DNA from 2 places in the Pseudoalteromonas sp. BSi20429 genome. Region 2 is predicted to be linked to the other one. Evidence: predicted binding sites of a transcription regulator. Region 2 holds the regulator's gene; the other holds the start of a gene.
The links. The regulator sigma-54, encoded in region 2, starts transcription at its own class of promoters, with help from an activator protein. The targets are predictions, from matches to a motif close to GTTGGCACGNNNNTNGNNT.
Positions count from the first base shown of each region.

Region 1 (6,655 bases), on a different contig from region 2:
ACCAAAGCGCGCATTGAGGTTGGCTTGCGGATTACAATTAATGCCTAAAAAGGCAAGTTGTGTAATTACTTTTTCACGAATAATATCTGAGTTTTCACCAATACCACCAGTAAATATAACAGCATCAAGGCGCTGTAATGGCACCATATACGCCGCGATTTGTTTTGAAAGGCGGTAGCAAAACATTTCAATTGCGAGTATCGCTTTTTTATTCCCGGTCATGGCGGCTTCTTCAATGATACGGCAATCGTTAGAAAGCTCGCTAATACCTAACAAGCCACTTTTTTGATTTAGTAGGTTATCAATTTGCTGGGCTGTGTAATCAAGTTGAGTGGTTAAAAAGTTAAATAAACCAGGGTCAATATCGCCGCTACGTGTGCCCATTATCAGCCCCTCTAGAGGCGTTAGTCCCATGCTGGTATCAACACTCTTACCATTTTTAATAGCGCATACAGAACAGCCGTTGCCTAAGTGGGCACTAATAAAATTGCTTTGCTCGATAGGTTGCTCAAGTAACTTTGCTGTTTGCCCTGCAACATAAAAATGACTTGTGCCGTGAAAACCATAACGCCTAACACCAAACTCGGTGTACAACTTATATGGAAGAGCGTAAAGAAAGGCAACTTCATTCATAGTTTGGTGAAATGCAGTATCAAACACCGCGACTTGTGGCAAACCTTCAAACGATGCCTGCGCCGACGATATACCTAGTAAATTAGCGTGCCCATGAAGCGGCGCAAGCGTTGCCGACTGTGTAATGCCTGCAATTACTTTTTCGTCAATCAATACCGATCGCGTAAAGTGCTCGCCGCCATGTACAACACGATGGCCCACTGCGATAAGTTGCTCTTCTAAGTTGTGATCTTTTATTAAGCTTACAAGCGTATTTATAGCCTCAGCATGTGCTTGATTAGCCGCTAAGTCGATAACTGTTTTAGTACCATTAAATTTGTATTTAATAGAGGGCGATTTGTCGCCTAAGCGTTCAGCAAGACCTGAAATAATTTCGTGACCATCGTTCGCATCAATAATGGCAAACTTTAAGCTAGAGCTACCACAATTTAAAACTAAAACGTGTTGTGATTCAGGAGGGGTTGTTGGCATAGATTCAATTTCCATAAACAAATTTAGTAAGTAAACGTTAATACGTAATCGTTACACTTACGGTATTAAATAAAGCTAAAACAATTGAATGTTCAATTGCAAAGTGGTTAACGCAATGTTAATTACTTTACCTTAATTAAGATGTTTAAGTTAGGATTGTTCGCCATTAAAAGGTAAATTTAAGCTGTTTTACTGAGAAAGTGTAACTCTTTCATTTTGTGTTACACTTTGCGTATAGCTCGTTTTTCCATTGTATTTAAAAGCAGTATCTGTGAGGAGTCATGATGCAAAAAAGTGTGATGTCACAACTACAAACTGGCCGTTTGTATGGTAAAAAATGGCCAATGCGCAAAGAGCTTGCGCCCTTATTTTTAGAGTTTAGAGTAATTAGAGCGACTGAGCTTGCCATTACAGTAATGCCAATCTTAGCCATGCTAACATTGTTTTTTCAGCTAAATTACTTGGGTTCTGATTTTTTACCGCAAGCCATTGCAAGTGCATTATTTTTTATATCGTTACCATTACAAGGTTTATTTTGGTTGGGTAAGCGAGCGCAAACGCCTTTAGAGCCTGCGATGCAAAAATGGTATAACGAGCTGTACACTAAAATGGCAGCTAATGGATATCAAACGCAGTTAAGTGAAAACAAGCCCCGTTATATGGAGCTTGCCAATTTACTTAAAGATATGTTTGATAAAATGGACAGGGCGTTTACTAAAGAGCAATTTTAGAGAGTTACATCATTATCTATTTTGGTAAACTGAGTAATATAAAATGATAAGGTGACAGTGTGTTCACCTTTTTCTTCGAGTGCTGTCCAGTGCTCGGGTCTAAATTTCCATGCAAATGGCGTCATCATTATTAAGTTTTTAATATCAGTAAAGCTAAGCGCTACATGCTCTGTTAAAAGGATCTGCTCTGATTTTTGAAACCCTTTTGGAGTGGCTATTTCAGTATGTTCGTTTACTTCTGAATATATATACGATTTTAGCTCTTTTAAATGACAAGGTCCTGGGCTTGCAACCACTAATGTTGCGTTTTGATTTGCTAGGCGTTCAAGCTCTTGCTCAAATAAAGGTGCAAATACGCTAACAAGTACATCAGCAAATTGGCTTTTAAAGGGGGCTTGGCTGATTGATGCCACACTAAAATGGCAATTAGGGTAGCGCTTTGCTGCATATTTAACCGCTGATTTTGAAATGTCGACACCGTATACAACAGCATTTGTTTTATTCGCGATTGCTTGGGTATAAAACCCTTCACCGCATCCTAAATCAATAATAGTATTCGCACTTATATTACTGATTATATCACTAAGGCTTTGCTGTAAAAAACGATAATACCCACGCTCTAAAAATGCACGTCTGGCTTGTACCATTTCAAGTGAATCACCCGGTTGTTTTGAATTTTTCTGTTGCACAGGCAATAAATTAACATAGCCTTCTTTAGCAAAATCAAAGCTGTGGTTGTTAGCACAACGAAGTGTTGAATCAGTTTTCAAAAGTGCTAGGTTACACAGCGGGCATTGATATTCAAGACTCATGAGCCTAGGTAGTCCTTATCGTAAAAAGTTTTTACCCAATGCGGGCGATAGGTGATCATAATTGTTATAGCCATGCCGTTGAGCATTGCTTCAGGAAACCAAATTATGGCACTTAAATAAACGTAGTTATCTGCAAGTTCTTGCCAATTGTATTGCCCTATAGCTAAGTAAAATAAAGCACCTAGGCCTATTTTTATACAGGCTATAAATCCTGCGGTTATAAACGCACAAACAAATATATAAACAAAAAAATAGACGAGGTAAATATTGGTAACTAATTATAAAGCCAAGATAGCTCAATAAAATAGGAATAAACGCACCAATAAGCAGTTGTACTGATAACAGCTCAAGTTCAATTTGACCAAAGGCAGCGAGTAGGGCTGTGGCAAGTAGGCTACTTAAAATAGTCAATCGCCAGCCTAAAATTAATGTAGCAGCCGTAACACCTAGTATGTGTAAATCAAGGCCAGTTAAAATGCCAGCCTTTATTCGCCAAAGCACTGCAAACACTAACGCACACGCAAGTACGCCAGTTTGACGGACTGGCGTATTAAGCAATGTTTTATATGTTTTTTTATCAAAGCTTAATAGAGCAATAATAATTACAAGAGCCCAAAGTAGCCCCTGCATTGTTAGGCTGAGCATAATAATTACTTAAATGTTGACCATATAGGGGCATGATCTGACGGTTTTTCAATACCGCGAAGTTCGTAATCAATACCTGTATCTATGCAGCGTGCTGCAAGCTCATTGGTTGCAAGCACTACATCTATACGAAGTCCTCGATTATCTACAAACCCTTTAGAGCGATAGTCAAACCACGAGTATTGATCGTCTGTTTCGGGGTTTTGCTCTCTAAAGGTGTCTTTAAAACCCCAATTGAGTAATGTTGCAAGCCATTCACGCTCTACCGGTTGGAAAGAACATTTACCCGTTTTTAACCAACGTTTAGCATTTACGTCGCCAATACCAATATCTAAATCGGTAGGTGATATGTTGATATCACCCATAACGATGACATCTTGATCGGGTGTGTGATTGGTTTCAAGGTGTGTCATTAAATCTTTATAAAATTGACGTTTATAAGGGAATTTAGTTTCGTGATTAATATTATCACCTTGTGGGAAATAACCATTCATGACAGTAAGGTTGCGACCGCTTTCTTGTTCAACAGTGACGCTTATCATGCGTTTTTGCGATTCATCTGTATCGGTGGCAAAACCTTTTAAGACCGATTTAGGCTCTTTTTTGCATAACATAGCTACGCCATAATGCGCTTTTTGACCATGAAAGTAGACGTGATATCCCATTTTTTGTACATCTTCTAATGGGAATGCTTCGTCGTGAACTTTAATCTCTTGCAAGCCAATAACGTCTGGTTGATGTTTGTCGATAATTGCTTGTAATTGGTGAAGACGAGCACGCAGACCATTGATATTGAAAGAAATCACTTTCATAAAATTTACCTTAAAATTGGTTCTATTTAATAGATTAAATTGTATCAGTAAATACGCGTACATAACATGACTGAATTGAGATAATAGCTGCGCAAATGTTGATCAAATGATGGGTAAAGTTTAAACATTGTGAATACAATATTAATTATTTAAATAAATAAAAAATTCAATTGAACTTAACTTTATTGAATATATAATGCGCGAAATTCACTTGTTTAGCTCGTTCAAATAGGATCTCTCATGAAAACTCAACTACTTTTAGCCACTGCTTTACTAGCATCTGCAACTGCGTCAGCTCAAAGCAATACTTACTTTAGCCAAGATAACAAAATTGAGTCTAAGTTATGTGTACTAAGTGCAAACGAAGGCTTTAGCGTTGCTCGTAAAGAAGCTGCCCAGCACGGTGTTTACCTATCTCGTTTTTCTAAAAGCATTTTATGTAATGGTGAAGATATTCGTGATATTGCTAAAAAAACGACATTAAGCAACGCATCAGTTGAGAAAGTAGAAGTATTTGCAAAAGACGCTCAACAAGAAACTCAATTATGTATGACGGCTTTAAAACAAGGTTTAGCACCTGTTCGTCAAAAAATTGGTAACCTAAACTCATTAAAATGTAATGGTCAAAACGTTACTGAGTTTGTTAAACGCTACCAAAACGCAGCAATCTAATTATTAGCTTAACTATAATAAGTAAATTTGAAATGCCTGGTTTTTACCGGGTATTTTTTTGCAAAAATTACAAGGTTGTTTGCAAAGCTTGCAAGCTTAACTTATTGAAACTGTTTAATAAATATACCGATCGAGATTAAGTTATTGATTATTATAAGTTAACTATTATTGGCATTGGATTTGTATTAGTTAAAGTGACATTTAATTAATTACGAAGGATACGTCTTATGAAAAAGTTAACATTAGCAGCCACTATTTTAGCATCATTAAGCCTAGCGGCTTGTTCATCTAATCAAGGTCTTGAAAGAATAGACAGTGACTTTGCAAGTTTAGATAATGATAGCGATGGCTACATCTCAAAAGTTGAAGCTGATGACGATAGCATTTGGGGCCATTTTTCAAATATTGATACCAATATGGATAACGAAATTAGCCGCAAAGAATTTAACACTTATATGAAGCTTAATAATGGCAAAGTAGCCACTGATTCTGAAGTAAGTGAGTCGGCATTTAAAGCTGAAATTGCTAAATTCGATAAAATTGAAAGCAGTTTTTCAAGCTTAGATAACGACAGCAATGGCTATATCTCGGTAGTTGAAGGTAACGATGATGATATTTCAAATCATTTTGGTTACATGGATAAAAACCAAGATAAGCGCATCAGTAAAAGCGAGTTTATGGGTTACATTAAAAAATACGGTAACGCAGTAGCTGAAGATGATGCATTAGAAGCTTTTAAAAGTAACTAATAGTTACCATTTTAGTAAGTAAGATTAAAGCCAGTGCTAGTCACTGGCTTTTTTGTGTTTTAAATTTAGTTATTTGATAGATATATTTTCCTAGTTTGGTGTTGTTCTGTCATAATAGATAGCTGTGTATTTTTATTTGTTAAGAGTGTGTATGGCGGGTCGGCGAATTAGTGATGAACAACTAGTTGAGATCATTGAAGCAGCTATTTTTGTTGCAGATAAGCCTGTTAGTAAACGCCACCTTAAAGACATCGTATTAATAGATTTAGCTATTTCTATGACGCGAATAAATGACGCAATAGATACAATACAAGAACATTTTCAAACTCGTGGTATTCGCTTAGTTGAAGTTGGTAGTGGGTATCGGTTTCAGGCATGCAGTAGTTTAAGCCCTTGGTTAAATAACTTGTGGCAAGAACGCGCACCAAAATACTCGCGTGCTTTACTGGAAACATTATCACTTATTGCATACAGGCAGCCCATTACACGCGGCGAAATTGAGCAAGTAAGAGGTGTTACTACGGGTTCGAATATTATTAAAACCTTACTCGAAAGAGAGTGGGTTAAAGTGGTAGGGCATAAAAAGGTTCCGGGAAAGCCGGCTTTATATGCAACTACTAAGCAATTTTTAGATTATTTTTCGTTAACTGGACTTGAAAATTTACCTGCGTTGCCAACAGAGCAGCAAAGTAAAATTAACCAGTTATTGAGCGATCCTTCTGTGAGAGAACCATCCGAATGAGTATTATACAAGGTGAAAAGTTACAAAAAGTCTTAGCCCGTGCAGGCGTAGGCTCACGCCGTGAAATGGAAAAATACATTGACGCAAACCGCGTTAGTGTAAACGGTAAAGTGGCAAAGTTAGGTGACCGTGTTGAAGAAACCGATTTGATTCGTGTTGACGGACACAGTGTAAAAATCGAAGAAAAAGCAGACCGTATCTGTCGTGTGATTATGTATAACAAACCAGAAGGTGAGTTAAGCACACGTAAAGATCCTGAAGGGCGTCGTACTGTATTTGACCGACTTCCGCGTATTGATGGCGATCGCTGGATTGCGGTTGGTCGATTAGATGTTAATACATCGGGTTTAATGCTTTTTACAAACGATGGTGAACTGGCAAACCGTTT
Region 1 is NZ_BADV01000036.1:76,684-83,338, forward strand. Features, by position in the region: gene P20429_RS11605 (acetate kinase) at 1-1,104, opposite strand, end outside; gene yfbV (terminus macrodomain insulation protein YfbV) at 1,389-1,835, shown strand; gene P20429_RS11595 (putative RNA methyltransferase) at 1,832-2,647, opposite strand; partial or broken gene P20429_RS19385 (energy-coupling factor ABC transporter permease) at 2,644-3,292, opposite strand; gene xthA (exodeoxyribonuclease III) at 3,298-4,104, opposite strand; gene P20429_RS11585 (hypothetical protein) at 4,345-4,776, shown strand; gene P20429_RS11580 (EF-hand domain-containing protein) at 5,004-5,525, shown strand; gene scpB (SMC-Scp complex subunit ScpB) at 5,677-6,267, shown strand; gene rluB (23S rRNA pseudouridine(2605) synthase RluB) at 6,264-6,655, shown strand, end outside.
Region 1: the regulator sigma-54 is predicted to act here: its motif matches at 4,944-4,962, upstream of P20429_RS11580 (EF-hand domain-containing protein).

Region 2 (6,655 bases):
GCCTTCGCGTTTTAGATGTTGAACGCCAAGCACTTAGTGATATTGCACAATATGTAGATGAAAATTTTCATAACGCGTGCCAATTAATGTACGACTGCGAAGGCCGTATTATTGTCATTGGTATGGGTAAATCAGGTCATATTGGCAATAAAATAGCGGCAACCCTTGCAAGCACAGGCAGTCCAGCATTTTTTGTTCACCCTGGTGAAGCAAGTCATGGTGATTTAGGTATGATCACTAAAAATGACGTGGTTATGCTTATTTCCAATTCAGGGGAGACCAGCGAAGTTTTAAATATCATTCCGGTTTTAAAACGACTTGGTGCCAAAATGATAGCGATGACTGGCAATACGCAATCAACCATGGCGACCCTTGCTAATGTACATGTGTGTATTAAAGTAGAAAAAGAAGCCTGTTCATTGGGTCTAGCTCCTACATCAAGTACCACTGCAACGCTTGCGATGGGCGATGCCATGGCAGTTGCATTATTAGAAGCTCGCGGGTTTACAGCTGATGACTTCGCGCTATCTCACCCAGGTGGTAGTTTAGGCAAGCGTTTATTACTTACTTTGAAAGATGTTATGCACAGCGGCGCAAATACACCTATTATTAGCGTTTCACAAACAGTTAAAGACGCCCTTATTGAAATGTCTGCTAAAGGGCTAGGCATGACAGCCATTGTTGATGAAAATCAGCAGCTCGTGGGATTATTTACCGATGGCGATTTGCGTCGTATTTTAGAACAAAGAATTGATATTCATACAACACAAATAGATGTTGTTATGACTAAGTCATGTACTACGGCTACACAAGATATTTTAGCCGCTGAAGCGCTTAATATTATGGAACACAAACGTATAAATGGCTTAATCGTCGTCAATGAGAAAAACCAACCTATTGGCGCATTAAACATGCAAGACCTATTAAAAGCAGGAGTATTATAAATGCAATTTGAAGAACTCTATCAACCGCTGAGCGATGATGCAAAAGCACGCGCTAAAAAAGTAAAACTACTTATATGCGATATTGATGGTGTATTTTCTGATGGCCGTATTTATCTTGGTAATCAAGGTGAAGAGCTAAAAGCATTTAATACAAAAGATGGTTTTGGCATTAAAGCGCTTATAAACAGTGGCTTTGAAGTGGCTGTAATTACTGGTCGTCATTCACAAATAGTGCAACAACGTATGAGCAGCTTAACCGTACAGCATATTTATCAAGGCCAAGAAAATAAGCTCATTGCCTATCAAGAATTAAAAGACAAACTCAACCTTAGCGATGAACAAATTGCTTATATCGGTGATGATGGTCCTGACATGCCCGTTATGGAATTAGTCGGCTTTGCTGTTGCAGTAAATGATGCCCATCCACTTATTAAACGTTTATCACACTATGTAACGCAAATGCCTGGCGGCTTTGGTGCAGTAAGAGAGCTCACCGACTTACTTATGCTTGAAAATGGTAAAGCATTGACTACACAAGGCACTAGTTCATGAATGCAGCGCGCATAATATTAAGCGTTTTATTCATTAGCTGTATGGTTTGGCTTTGGTACCCTTATTTTACACAAACAAATATTGTGCCTCAGACTGAGCCTGAAGTTATTGCCAAGCCTGATTACATAGCCATTGAACTCAAACAAACAGCCTATGACGAACAAGGTAAAATTAGCCACAAAGTCACTGCGGCTAAAATGGAGCTATATCAACAATTAGGTTTTACGTTTTTTGAAAAACCTATTTTTACTTTATATAACGAAAAGCAAACGTGGCAAATAAATGCAGACGAAGCAACATTATACGAAGACAAACAATTAATTTTAGAAGGCAATGTGGTTGCCAAAAACTTAACCGATAACGCCATGATAGACAAAATCAATGCTGATAATATTCAGGTAGATATAAAGCTATTAACAATGCGTTCGGAGCAACCCGTTATCATCACTGGACCCAATTTAAAAATCACTGGTAAAGGCCTAGAAGCCGACTTAAAAACCGAAGTGATAAAACTAATTAACCATACGCGAACCATATATTATGACCAATAAAATATTAAAATCACTTATTATTCCTACACTTATACTAGCGTTTAATAGTAGTGCTGCAGAGCAAAACACGCAACCGACTGCAAATCAAATTTCAATAAGCGCCGATAAGCAAGAAGGTCAATTAAAAGCTAATGTCGGGATTTTTGAGAAAAATGTTGAAATTATTCACGGTAATCGCCGTATCACAGCCGACCGCTTAGAAGTACATAAACGCGATGAACTTGGTGATAATAAACAATTATTAATTGCTACAGGTAGCCCTGCGCACTTTGAAGAAAAGCAATCAGATGGCACGACTATGAGCGCCAGTGCTGACGAAGTACGTTATGATGTATCTAAGCGTTTTTTAACGCTTGTTGGTAATGCACAAGTATCGCAAGCGGGACAAAAAATAAATGCTAAAAGCATTACCTACGATATAGAGCAGCAGCTAATCAGTGCCGAAAAAGATGAAAACTCAACTGACCGCGTTCACACAATTTTAGTGCCAATCGAGACTAAAAAAAGTAAAAAAAGCGACAAAGGTCAACCATGAGCACATTAAAAGCAGAGCTATTAGCAAAGAGCTATAAAGGCCGTGAAGTTGTAAAAAACGTCGGCCTTGAAGTCAAAGCTGGCAGTATTGTTGGCTTACTTGGCCCTAACGGCGCAGGTAAAACCACCACGTTTTATATGATAGTAGGACTTGTACCTAGCGACAAAGGTAAAATATCGATAGACGATAACGATATTACTCTTTTACCTATGCATAGTCGTGCTAGATTAGGCATTGGCTACTTACCGCAAGAGTCTTCAATATTCAGAAAGCTGACTGTTTATCAAAACTTAATGGCCATTTTAGAAACGCGCAAAGAGTTAAATAAACAAGCTAGAGAAGACACTCTCGATAAATTATTAGATGAATTTAGCATACAACACATTCGTGATAGCCAAGGTATGGCATTGTCAGGAGGCGAACGTCGTCGTGTTGAAATAGCACGTGCGCTGGCAGCAGATCCTAAATTTATATTACTGGATGAACCATTTGCAGGTGTTGACCCGATTTCGGTATTAGACATAAAGAAAATAATAGAACATCTTAAAAATCGTGGGATTGGTGTATTAATCACCGATCATAACGTAAGAGAAACCCTTGATGTTTGTGAAAAAGCCTACATTGTTTCTCATGGGGAGCTGATTGCATCAGGTACTCCAGAACACGTATTAAATGATAAAACAGTACGCGATGTTTACTTAGGCGAGCAATTTAGGCTGTAACATTTACGCCATGTCTTTAAGCATCTGCTAGTATTAATTATAACAACATAAAAGGATTGTTAGAGATACATGAGGCAATCACTACAGCTGCGCATGGGCCAGCAACTTACAATGACTCCACAGCTGCAACAAGCTATTCGTTTGTTGCAACTCAGTACATTGGATCTCCAGCAAGAAATACAAGAAGCTCTCGACAGCAACCCGCTATTAGAGGTTGAAGAAGCAGACTATTCAGAAGACGCTGCAGGTAAAAACGAGCAAAAAGCAGATACAGATGACATAACTGTTAGCGCATCTGCCGATGATGCTCCAAGCGAATACGAACAAGATAGTGGTGAAGCACTTGCAAAAGACACGCTAAGTGACGACATGGCTATGGATGTTAGTTGGGATGAGTACATGAGTGCCGCCCCAGCAGCATCATCGGGTCCGATGCCTGAAGACGAATCAATATACCAAGGCGCCTCTACTGAAACGCTCCATGAGTATTTAATGTGGCAGTTACAACTAACGCCATTTAGCCCTACAGACGAAGCTATTGCTATTGCGATTGTAGAAGCCGTCGATGATTCAGGTATTTTAACACTAAGCTGCGAAGAGATTTTAGAAAGCTTTAATCAAGAAAACGAAGATGATAACGAAGTCGAACTTGATGAAATTGAAGCTGTATTAAAACGCATCCAACTGTTTGATCCTGTTGGTATTGCTGCACGTAGTTTACAAGAGTGTTTGTGTATTCAGCTTAACCAGTTTGACAAAGAAACACCTTACATTAATGAAACAAAAATGATTTTAACCGAGCATATTGATTTATTAGCTGCTCGTGACTATCGTACATTAATGAAGAAAACTAAGCTCAAAGAAGAAGAGCTTAAAGAAGTAATGACATTAATACATACTCTTAGCCCTAAACCAGCAGATACTATTGTAAGAGAAGAATCTGAGTATGTTATTCCCGATGTGTCAGTTAAAAAAATTAAAGGCCGCTGGGTTGTTGAGTTAAACCCAGATAGCATGCCTAAAATTCGTGTTAATAGCCAATACGCTGCAATGTCTCGCACTGTAAAATCCAGTGGTGACAGCCAGTTTATTCGCTCGCATTTACAAGAAGCTAAATGGTTTATTAAAAGCTTAGAAAGTAGAAACGACACGCTATTAAAAGTAACAAATTGTATTGTTAAGCAACAACAAGGCTTTTTTGAACACGGTCCTGAAGCCATGAAACCAATGGTTTTAAATGATGTTGCTGAAATGGTAGAAATGCACGAATCAACAATTTCGCGCGTAACAACCCAAAAGTATATGCACACACCCCGTGGTATATTTGAGCTTAAATATTTTTTCTCAAGCCATGTAAGCACCGAAAACGGGGGTGAATGTTCATCTACAGCAATCCGTGCGCTTATCCGAAAATTAATCGCAGCAGAAAACTCAGCAAAACCATTGAGTGATAGCAAAATAGCGGATATATTGGCTGAGCAAGGAATTAAAGTAGCGAGACGTACAATCGCAAAATACCGCGAATCTCTGGCTATTCCACCGTCAAATCAGCGTAAAAGTTTGATTTAAGACGCAAAAAAAAGAGGGTAATGCTTATGCAACTAAACTTAACTGGTCGTCACGTAGAATTAACCGATTCACTAAGAGACTATATTAATACCAAATTTGCGAAGCTAGAAAGACACTCTGATCATATTAATAATGTTCATGTCATTCTCGATGTAGAAAAATTAAATCAAAAAGCAGAAGCCACCATACACGTAAGCGGTGCTGAGCTATTTGCCTCTACAGAACATCAAGATATGTATGCCGCCATTGACTCGTTGATCGACAAGCTCGATCGACAAGTAATTAAACACAAAGAGAAGCTTGCTCGACACTAATATGATGAAATTAAGCTCACTTATATGCCAGGACTGCAGCAAAGCTGCGGTCCTTTTTAATAGCAAAAAAAGAATTTTAGAGTTCATTAGCGAACTTGCTCACGACAAACTTCCGTATTTACCGCAACAAGATATTCTTAATGCTTTAATGAGCAGAGAAAAATTGGGTAGTACAGGTATAGGGCGTGGCATTGCCATTCCTCATGGAAGAATGAGCGGTGCAGAAGAGCCTTTGGCTTTAGTACTCGTTAGCGAAACTCCAATAAATTTTGATGCAATCGATAATCGCCCTGTTGATATTTTCGTCGCACTCATCGTACCAGATGGCGATAACCAGCAGCACTTAAAGACTCTAGCAACCATTGCTGATAAACTAAACAACAAAGATTTTTGTAAACAGTTACGCAGTGCAAAATCAGATGCTGAGCTTTACCAAGTTATTGTCAATCAATCATAGTTTTATAAAGGGTGTTAAATGGAGTTAATTATCATAAGCGGCCGTTCTGGTTCTGGAAAGTCGGTTGCTTTACGCGTTGTAGAAGATTTAGGTTATTATTGTGTAGATAATATTCCAGTTAACTTGCTTCCTTCATTAGTTCGCAGTGTGTCTGATAGCTACGATAAAATTGCTGTTAGCATTGATGTGCGTAACATCCCTAAACAACAAGATGAATTTAACGATATTCTTGAATACTTGCCAGGCTTTGCAAACCCTACGTTATTTTATTTAGATAGCGACGATCAAACATTGATCAAACGTTTTTCTGAAACTCGTAGATTACACCCACTATCAATTGACTCGTTGCCTCTTGATTTAGCCATCAAAAAAGAAAAAGAATTACTTGATGTATTAATCACCCGCGCCGACTTTATGATAGACACGACTGATTTGAGTGTTCATCAACTCGCTGAATCTATTCGTGAAAAGATTTTAGGTAAAAAAGATAAACAACTGATTGTCACGTTTGAATCGTTTGGTTTTAAACATGGCATACCAAAAGAAGCAGATTATGTATTTGATGCACGCTTTTTACCAAATCCACATTGGGAACCTGAATTAAAACCTTTAAATGGGTTAGATCAACCTGTTAAAGATTATTTGGCCAATCACAGCATAGTGCAAAAATTCACATGGCAAATTCAAACATTTGTACAAACATGGTTACCGCACTTAGAGCGAAATAACCGCAGTTATTTAACCATTGCTATTGGGTGTACAGGCGGACAACATCGCTCTGTATATTTAGCGCAAACTATCGGTGAAAGTTTTGCAATGACACATCCCAATGTGAAAATTCGCCATCGCGAACAAGAAAAATAATATAGCTGAATAATCACCTGTTCAGCTTAGGTAGAGTAAGTTATGCATTGTGAAGACACTTTTTTAATAAAAAACAAATTAGGATTGCACGCCAGAGCAGCCACCGTGCTTGCCCAATTGGCAGTGCAGTTTGATGCGACAATTACA
Region 2 is NZ_BADV01000010.1:16,065-22,719, reverse strand. Features, by position in the region: gene P20429_RS17580 (KpsF/GutQ family sugar-phosphate isomerase) at 1-944, shown strand, start outside; gene kdsC (3-deoxy-manno-octulosonate-8-phosphatase KdsC) at 945-1,496, shown strand; gene lptC (LPS export ABC transporter periplasmic protein LptC) at 1,493-2,047, shown strand; gene lptA (lipopolysaccharide transport periplasmic protein LptA) at 2,037-2,582, shown strand; gene lptB (LPS export ABC transporter ATP-binding protein) at 2,579-3,304, shown strand; gene P20429_RS17605 (RNA polymerase factor sigma-54) at 3,374-4,873, shown strand; gene hpf (ribosome hibernation promoting factor) at 4,900-5,187, shown strand; gene ptsN (PTS IIA-like nitrogen regulatory protein PtsN) at 5,192-5,644, shown strand; gene rapZ (RNase adapter RapZ) at 5,663-6,508, shown strand; gene P20429_RS17625 (HPr family phosphocarrier protein) at 6,551-6,655, shown strand, end outside.